3 regions of the Thalassotalea ganghwensis genome follow, and region 2 is predicted to be linked to each of the others. Evidence: predicted binding sites of a transcription regulator. Region 2 holds the regulator's gene; each other region holds the start of a gene.

Region 1 (3,182 bases), on a different contig from region 2:
CCAAACAATTAAACTGGTCACAAATACCCAAGCAAAGATAGTCGCTGCCCCCATTAACTGGCCAGAAAAACTCGACGAAGTGTTAGTCAAAGGAACTAACATCAAGCCGAAGAATCCAACCACACCGTGCACCGAGATTGCACCAACAGGATCATCTATCTTCATTTTATCAAGCGCGACAATGGAACCAACGACAATGATACCACCTAGGGCACCAAACAATGTCGCTTGCAATGCCGTCGGCGTTGAAGGTTCTGCAGTAATAGCAACCAGCCCTGCTAATGCGCCATTGAGCACCATAGTCAAATCAGCTTTTTTGAACATTACCTTTGCTAAGACTAAGGCTGCAATCGCACCACCAGCGGCCGCTGCATTGGTGTTTAGAAAAACCATCGCGACAGAATGTGAATTGCCGATATCAGCAAGCTTAAGTACTGAGCCCCCATTGAAGCCAAACCATCCCATCCATAAAATGAAAGTACCTAAAGTCGCTAGCGGTAAATTCGCTCCAGGGATCGCATGAATGCGTCCATCTTTACCATATTTTCCTTGACGAGGCCCTAATAGCAGTACGCCTGCTAACGCTGCAGCAGCACCTGCCATATGTACAATGCCTGAACCTGCAAAATCAGAAAAGCCAAGGTCACCTAAGGTATACAGTCCAAATACCGCATTCCCCCCCCAAGTCCAGCTACCTTCCATAGGGTAAATAAACGCCGTTAATACCACAGTAAATGATAAAAATGCCCATAACTTCATACGTTCAGCAACAGCGCCTGATACGATAGACATCGCCGTTGCAACAAAGACGACTTGGAAAAAGAAATCTGACGCTTTTGAGTAAATAGCACCGCCAGTAAAGCCATCCTCTCGACCAGCAAATTCGCCAAGCACGGCCGCTGTATCGACGCTTTCAATACCTGATAAGAAGTAGCCACCACCGTACATAATTTGATAACCGCAAGCTAAGTACATAATGCAAGAAATCGCATAAAGTGCGACGTTCTTGGTCAAAATTTCAGTGGTGTTTTTTGCTCGCACTAATCCGGCTTCAAGCATAGAAAAGCCTGCTGCCATCCACATGACTAATGCACCACAAACTAGAAAATAAAACGTATCAATTGCATACTGTAGGTGAAAAATATTTTGTTCCATAAGTGCCTCCTACAATGCTTCAATGTCAGTTTCGCCGGTACGAATACGTACTGCTTGCTCTAGATCGAAAACAAATATTTTACCGTCTCCGATCTTTCCTGTATGCGCCGCTTTGGTTATTGTCTCGACCAAGCGCTCAACGACGTCATCATTGACTGCAATCTCTAACTTAACTTTAGGCAAAAAGTCGACCTGATATTCTGCTCCACGATACAGTTCGGTATGCCCTTTTTGACGACCAAAGCCTTTAACTTCACTTACCGTTAAGCCTTCGACGCCTATTTCAGAGATCGCTTCTCTGACGTCATCCAACTTGAACGGTTTAATAATTGCGTTGACAAGTTTCATTATTTACCCCTAGTTATTGTTTGGAGTTAACTATTCAAGTGACATGCCAAACAGTTAAAGCGTTAAATAACAAAAGGATAGAGTTTGAAGTATCAAAAAAAACTTAAGCTTCGCACCAATTTGGAGCAGTAAAACTCTGTATGGAGCGATATGGTGCATAAACACAATGAAATAATGAAATAATGATCAGTAATTGAAAATCATCGAGAAAACACCACGAACCTATTTAACAGCTGCTCTGATGGCTCGTGGTGCACTTTAACCTACATTCAGTAAGGTTGATTAGGGTTTTTTGTCTGAACTCTCAGATGTTAATAAATCATAGCAGCGCTTGGTTTTAACACAGCGAGAATACCTAATCGCTCCATATCACAAAAGCTATTCGCCTCAGTGACTAATTCTTTGGTTACTCGAGTTTGCGTTAACACTTCAGGATTCAAGATTAATTCTTGTGGATGTTCGCCGCACTGGTAATTTAATAAGGTAATACGTTTTGCCACGTAGAGTAGCTTAGTCTCTTCTGTGCTATATTCGAAATCATCTAGATCCTGATAACGTATAGGCTCAACAATGCTAAAAGGAATTTGCCATAACTTAAGCAGTTCCGCACTTACATCGGCATAGGTAAATTGAAATACTTGTTGCTGCTTTAGCCAAGGTAGCTCAGTCTTGTTATTAATACGAGCTTGCTCTACTTTTTCGGGTTCAAATTGATGCATCACCAACTCACCAATATTATGTAACAACCCGAAAATAAATAATCGTTCCGCATTTTGCATACCTAATTTAGCGCCTAAATACTTGACGATTAATGCCGCATCTACGCTACTTTCCCAGAACGTCTCTAAAAAGTCTGGATCTGCTTTTATCGATTTAAACGCTTCTGTTGTAAAGTAGGCAATAACTAGGTTATACACTTCAGTTATTCCTAAAACGAGCACCGCTTTAGATATCGTGTCTATCTTTCCGGGATAGTTAAAAAAGGAGCTATTAGCAAGTTTTAATATTGTCCCAGCCAGAGCAGGATCTAATAAGATAACGTCGGCAATATCGTCTATTGTCGAGGCTTCATCGTCAATTAACTCTCTTATTCTCACAAAAGAGTCTGAGATAACAAATATCTCACTTGCTTTTTCTGCGTAATCTTCAGCATCCATGTAAATATCCTAAAATTTAATAATTTCAAAAATCTATACTGAATAATAATGATATCAAGCGCTTTTCTAAAAGGTCAAACAGCGAGATTTCACCTTAAAGCGTCAGTTTTAGTCATTCATTATTCTAGTATAGTCTCAAACTTGTAAAATTGAGCTTTTAACTCACTGAAAGTTTCACTTGGTAAGCGCCAAACTTTCTAATATTTATGACGCCACAATCTAATATCAAATATTGGCCCTTAATACCTAGCAGCTTACCTTCAATAATTGTCGTTTTATCAAAGCTTAATGAATGTATTTTTGTAGGAAAGCTTTCTACAGGATAGTTGAGCGCTATAACATCCGCATTCATTCGTTCAATTGCCCCAAGGCTAAAACGTGAGGTAAGTTCGTTTAGCGTCTCGTCTATATCAGGAATAAGTCGATTGGCTAATTCATGTAAATTGATCGGACTGTTGTCGCCTTTCAACATTTCTCGCCAATTCGTTTTGTCTGCGATGTGTTGACCTAAAGCCGTTTCAA
Region 2 (3,182 bases):
AAGACAACGATCGCTTGCTCTGTATCTGTTAGGCGACCGTGCGGAATTGCGATACCTCCACCGATGCCAGTTGAGCCCATTTTCTCTCGAGCAATTAAACTTGCCAATAAATCATAAGTGGAAAATTGTTTGAGATGTTCAGAGGCTTTTTCACTGAGTAGTTCTAAAATCTTCTTTTTGCTAGAAGCGTGGACTGCACATAGTGTGCAGTCCAGCGATAGCATTTCAAGTAACTTCATAATGCGGGTACGCGGCTAACTTAATAGCGTTAATGTTGGTTAATTTTGCCTTTGTATTTTAATATTTGACGATCAAGTTTGTCGACTAAGCTGTCAATTGAAGCATACATATCACCATTTTCGGCTTTTGCATGCACTTCGGTGCCATTTAAGTGGACGGTTGCTTCTGCAATTTGGTTAATTTTTTCAACAGTTAGTACCACATAAACGTTGTTGATATGGTCAAAATGTCGCTCTAGTTTTGCGAATTTAGTATTAACGCTATCTCTTAAAGAATCTGTAATTTCAACATGGTGACCAGAAAGATTAATTTGCATGGGCTTAAATCCTTATTGTTATGTTTACTTAAAGCAAACTTTTACGTTGATTTGACGGAGGGATAGATAATGATTCGCGATATTTTGCAATGGTTCTGCGTGCGACATTAATACCTTGCTCCGCCAATAATTCAGCCATTTTGCTATCACTGAGTGGCTTAGAAGGTAATTCAGCAGCGACCAGCTTTTTAATTAAAGCTCGAATAGCCGTTGATGAACATTCTCCACCATTTTCAGTACTAACATGACTTGAGAAGAAGAATTTTAATTCAAATATACCGCGTGGTGTATGCATGTATTTTTGCGTGGTTACACGAGAAATTGTTGATTCATGCATGTCGACCGCTTCAGCGATATCATTTAAAACCATAGGGCGCATAGCCTCTGGGCCGTGTTCAAAAAAGCCCTGTTGTCGTTGAACTATGCAATTAGACACTTTTAAAAGAGTTTCGTTTCGACTTTCTAAACTTTTTATAAACCACTTTGCTTCTTGCAGATTGGAACGAATAAATTGACTGTCGGCTGAAGACTTCATCGAGCGAGCCATAGAAGCATAATGTTGATTTACGGAAAGTTTAGGTGCGGTATCTGGATTAAGTTCAACGACCCAACGGCCATTCTTTTTTTCAACCGATACATCGGGAATGACGTATTGATCATCACTTTTTATTACCGAGTCTCCCGGTCGTGGATCAAGCGATTGAATGAGACGAATGACTTCTCTTAGTTGATCTTCTTTTAAACGGGTTTTACGCATTAGTTGACGATAATCACGATTACCCAGTAAATCGATATAATCTTTAACGACTATTTTACTTTCTTTTAGCCAAGGCGTTTGTGCGTCAAACTGATTTAATTGAATTAATAAACATTCGGCTATACTGCGCGCACCGACACCTACGGGATCAAACATATTGATGCGTTTTAGTACCGCCTCAACTTCGTCAAGCTCAACATCATCTATACCAATACTCTCTAAAATATCTTCTGCGCTAACCGTTAAATAACCAGCATCATCAATGGCATCGATTATTGCGGTTGCAATGGCGCGATCGGTTTCAGTAAAAGGGGTTAAGTCCATTTGCCAGCGTAAATGATCTTGAATCGAGTCTATGGTTTCGCCTTGATAAGTGTAATCTTCACTCACACTGCCTATACCACTGCTTGATACGCCAGCACTGAAGCTTTCATCCCATGTGGTATCGATATTAAGCTCTTCCGGGATATCGGTTTTATCCATCGCTTCAGTGGTTGAAATTTCATCGATGGTTGGCGAAGAGTCTTCACTACCATCGCTAGTTTTGGATTCTGAACTTGTCGCTGAAAAACCTTCTTCTAGGTGATCTTTTTCGTTCTCTTGATTGTTATTATTTGATTCATCAATTTCTAAAAGCGGATTACTTTCTAAGGCCTCTTGAATTTCTTGTTGAAGGTCTAATGTTGACAACTGCAACAGCTTAATTGCTTGCTGCAACTGCGGAGTCATTGTCAATTGTTGTCCAATACGGAGCTGTAAACTAGGGCGCATTTACTTCCTTCGGTTCCTATAATTATTATTGACGTTCATTTTACTCTGGTTAATAGATACTATAACGTAAATTGTTCACCAAGATATACATCTCTTACTATCTGATTAGCAAGAATTTCTTGAGAATTTCCTTCCGCAATTAACTCACCATGACTCACGATATAGGCATGTTCACAAACATCTAACGTTTCTCGTACATTATGGTCTGTGATTAAAATACCAATTCCTCGTTGCTTTAAGTGTAGAATAATTTTTTTTATATCACCTACAGAAATTGGGTCAACACCAGCAAACGGTTCATCTAACAAGATAAATTTAGGGTCTGCAGCTAGCGCCCGAGCAATTTCAACACGGCGCCGCTCACCACCAGATAAGCTCATCCCTAAATTATCTTTAATATGACCAATATTAAACTCTTCTAATAAATGCTCAAGCTTATCTTGACGTTCAATGTCGGAAATATCTTTGCGAGTTTGTAGAATCGCCATAATATTATCAGTGACACTGAGCTTTCTAAAAATAGAAGCTTCTTGAGGCAGATACCCAATTCCTTGACGAGCACGTTCATGCATTGGAAGCAGGGAGATATCATGCTGGTTGAGCTCAATTGTGCCATCATCGTGGGGTACTAAGCCAACAATCATATAGAATGAGGTGGTTTTACCAGCACCGTTAGGGCCAAGTAGACCGACAATTTGCCCTTCTTTAACCATCAAGCTAACGTCTTTAACAACTCGACGTCCCTTGTATGATTTTGCTAAATTTTTTGCACAGAGAATTGCGTTGTCCATAGGCTATTTTTTATCAAGTTCTTTGGGTTGTAATACGGTTTTAACGCGATCATTCGCTTCACTGTCAGCACTAACCTGTTCAGTGACAAAGTTGTAGGTGATAATACTGCCGCTGACTTTACTACCTTCCTGTCTTAATTCAGCATCACCTGAAATCACGACGATATTTTCTGAAGGTTGATACTTTATTTCGTTAGCTTGTAAATAGATTGGCGTGCCATCTTCAAGCTTTTGCTCAAATGTGGCTGGCTTGCCTTTCGCCAAGTACGTTTTTTCGCCAGTGGTGTTGTCAGTAATGACTTGAACT
Region 3 (3,182 bases), on a different contig from region 2:
TATCAGTCAACAGCTTAGTCAATGAATCAACGCAAGGGCTAGAAGCCTTAATCGCCAAAGCCCATGCACAAGTGATAATAACGCCTTGTCCTGACGATTGCATGGTCTTAGGAAACAAGCGAGCATTGAATGGCGCGATTGTTAATTTGATTCACAATGCTATTCAGGTCATTCCAGAAAATGCACGAATTGAAATTCGCTCTCATTGTCATCAGCAATACGCTTTTATTAGCGTTATTGATAATGGACAAGGTATTAGCAAAGACCTCGCTGATAAAATATTCGAACCTTTCTATACCTCACGAGTTAACGGCACAGGCTTAGGGCTCGCTGTTGTCAAATCTGTTGTCAATGCCCATCATGGTGACGTTGAACTGATTGATAACAGTGAAAAAGGTGCGCATTTTTGTATCAAGTTACCTTTGTACCAAGCCAAACCAACCCAAGACAGTAAGTTAAAGCAAACTTCACAGGAGAGTACTTATGAATCAAAGTAAAATCTTAGTGGTTGAAGACGATTCAGGATTACGCGAAGCGCTTGTTGATACATTAGCAATAGCTGGTTATCAGTGTTTACAAGCCGAATCTGGTGAAGCAGCGTTACTATTACTTAAAAATCAACAGGTTGATTTAATTGTCAGTGATGTTCAGATGCAAGGAATGTCAGGGCTTGCCTTATTAAAGTCGGTGAAGAATAGTCTCCCCAATCTTCCGGTATTAATGATGACAGCCTATGGAACAATCGATGATGCGGTACAGGCGATGAAAGATGGTGCTTGTAACTACATGGCAAAACCGTTTGCTCCTGAAGTGTTACTTAATATGGTCAACCAATACGTACCACTCGCTGCCAACGATAATTTTGAGCCAGTGGCCGCTGATAAACGCAGTGTAGAGTTACTAAACCTTGCTCGAAAAGTTGCCACAACTGATGCTTCGGTCATGGTATTAGGCCCTAGTGGATCAGGTAAAGAAGTTCTCGCTCAATATGTGCATTATCACTCGGCCAGAAAAGATAAACCTTTTGTTGCCATTAATTGTGCAGCCATCCCCGAAAACATGCTAGAAGCAACCTTATTTGGTTATGAAAAAGGCGCTTTCACTGGTGCTATTCAAGCATGTCCTGGGAAGTTTGAACAAGCGCAAGGGGGAACGATTTTGCTCGATGAAATCACGGAAATGGACCTTGGCTTGCAAGCTAAGATCTTACGCGTTCTGCAAGAGCGCGAAGTTGAACGTTTAGCGGGTCGTAAAACTATCAAACTTGATGTACGAGTTATCGCCACCAGTAATCGAGATTTACGTGAAGCGGTTAGTGATGGGGTATTTAGAGAAGATCTCTATTATCGTCTCAATGTCTTCCCATTAACTTGGTTACCGTTAGCGGATCGTCGTGATGATATTATTCCTTTAGCAAAACACATTATTGAACGTCTCTGTCAAAACAGCGGCGAAGCGATACCCGAATTTTCAGCCGCAGCGCGCAGTAAACTTTTAGCCTATAACTGGCCTGGAAATGTCAGAGAGCTGGATAATGTGATGCAAAGAGCCTTGATTTTACATAGTGACAATCAAATCGATGCAGGTGACCTGCTGATAGAAAATTTTGAAACAGCGACGATTAACGATGTACCGAAAGCCGATGTGACTGAAGATAAGTTAGGCAGCGAGCTTAAAATGCAGGAACATCAAATTATTTTAGATACTTTACATGCTTGCCGAGGCAGTCGCAAACTGGTTGCTGAGCGTTTAGGGATCAGTCCACGAACGTTGCGCTACAAAATTGCTAAAATGCGCGATAGTGGTATTCAAATACCCGCCTAAATCCTTTCTTTTCTCTATCACTTGTTGTGATCTTTAAAGCATGACGTAATTGTTATGCTTTGTTTTTTATAAGAAATTTTTAATTTCCTCTCTTGGCATTAACTTTGCTTTATTCATGGTAGATGTGAACAAACAATATTTTGACACAAGAGAGATTGTTATGGATATCAAAGCAAATTCACTTTACGCCCAAATGCAAAGAATGTCATTAGAGGCATCTGGCAATCGTATGAATATTGCTGGTGCTGGTGAAGATAGCCTAGGCAATAATGTTACCTCAGTAAGTGATTCTTCAGCTAACTTTGCTTCGATGTTGAAGGAAGCCGTCAATACCGTCAATGATTTACAAAAAGATGCTGGCGCAAAAAGAACTGCATTTGAAATGGGTGATAAGAGTGTCACGCTAGCTGATACCATGATAGCGGCGTCAAAATCTGGCATCGCATTTGAGGCAACAGTACAAGTTCGAAATAAGTTTGTTGAAGCGTACAAAGAAATAATGAGTATGCCTGTTTAGGGTTACTAAACGCAGCATTCGTGAACAGTAACATAGCGGAGAAGTAACGTGGCAGATACGAATACAGCAATGGTCTCAGCAGAGCAAGATAGTGACTTAATTGCTCGAGATAATAGCGATAATGAAATCGATGAACAAAAGTCTGGTTTCGCTGCCGCTTTGGGAAATGTTGATATACTACGCCAAGTCACCTTGATCATGGCATTAGCCATTTGTTTAGCTATCGCAGTATTTGTCATCTTGTGGGCAAATCAACCTGAATATCGCTTTCTCGCTAAACAGCCCACAGAACAACTTATTAAAACCATGGACTTTCTTGACGCTAATAATGTTGAGTACCGTCAAGAAAACAACACTATTTCGGTTATTTCAGAAGAATATCAAGATATAAAGCTGTTACTTGCGCGAGAAGGGCTAGATGAGCCACCGCGTGAAGGCACAGAAATTATCATGCAAGATATGGGGTTTGGTGTTAGTCAGCGTCTTGAAGGAGAACGGCTCAAGCACTCTCGTGAGCAGCAACTCGCAAGAACTATTGAGGAACTGCAATCTGTTTCTAGAGCCAAAGTGTTGTTAGCGATTCCTCGTGATAATGTTTTCGCTAAAAAGCAAAAGTCTTCATCTGCGACCGTTGTCTTAACCATGCATCGTGGCAGATTGCTCAATGAAGAAGAAGTTGATTCAGTGGTCGATATCGTCGCATCTGCAGTGCAGGGCCTAGATCCGAATCGTGTTACCGTTACCGACCAAAATGGCCGCTTACTTAATTCAGGCTCGCAGGATTCAATCTCCTCGCGCTCTCGTAAAGAATTTGAAATAGAACAAAAGCGTGAAAAAGAAT

Evidence for each region. Region 2 encodes sigma-54, which starts transcription at its own class of promoters, with help from an activator protein. Its sites were predicted from a motif close to GTTGGCACGNNNNTNGNNT; they were not measured.
Region 1: a site for sigma-54 is predicted at 1,536-1,554, ahead of glnK (P-II family nitrogen regulator). Genes of this name have one in related genera too.
Region 3: a site for sigma-54 is predicted at 1,916-1,934, ahead of fliE (flagellar hook-basal body complex protein FliE). Genes of this name have one in related genera too.

The regions. Positions count from the first base shown of each region.
Region 1 is NZ_JBQRUM010000005.1:155,425-158,606, reverse strand. It holds gene amtB (ammonium transporter AmtB) at 1-1,155, opposite strand, end outside; gene glnK (P-II family nitrogen regulator) at 1,165-1,503, opposite strand; gene ACSLUH_RS07060 (HDOD domain-containing protein) at 1,815-2,660, opposite strand; gene ACSLUH_RS07055 (DUF2797 domain-containing protein) at 2,818-3,182, opposite strand, start outside.
Region 2 is NZ_JBQRUM010000030.1:11,632-14,813, reverse strand. It holds gene ptsN (PTS IIA-like nitrogen regulatory protein PtsN) at 1-239, opposite strand, end outside; gene hpf (ribosome hibernation promoting factor) at 269-556, opposite strand; gene ACSLUH_RS18730 (RNA polymerase factor sigma-54) at 585-2,084, opposite strand; gene lptB (LPS export ABC transporter ATP-binding protein) at 2,144-2,875, opposite strand; gene lptA (lipopolysaccharide transport periplasmic protein LptA) at 2,879-3,182, opposite strand, start outside.
Region 3 is NZ_JBQRUM010000001.1:268,871-272,052, forward strand. It holds gene ACSLUH_RS01175 (sensor histidine kinase) at 1-497, shown strand, start outside; gene ACSLUH_RS01180 (sigma-54-dependent transcriptional regulator) at 484-1,824, shown strand; gene fliE (flagellar hook-basal body complex protein FliE) at 1,985-2,341, shown strand; gene fliF (flagellar basal-body MS-ring/collar protein FliF) at 2,411-3,182, shown strand, end outside.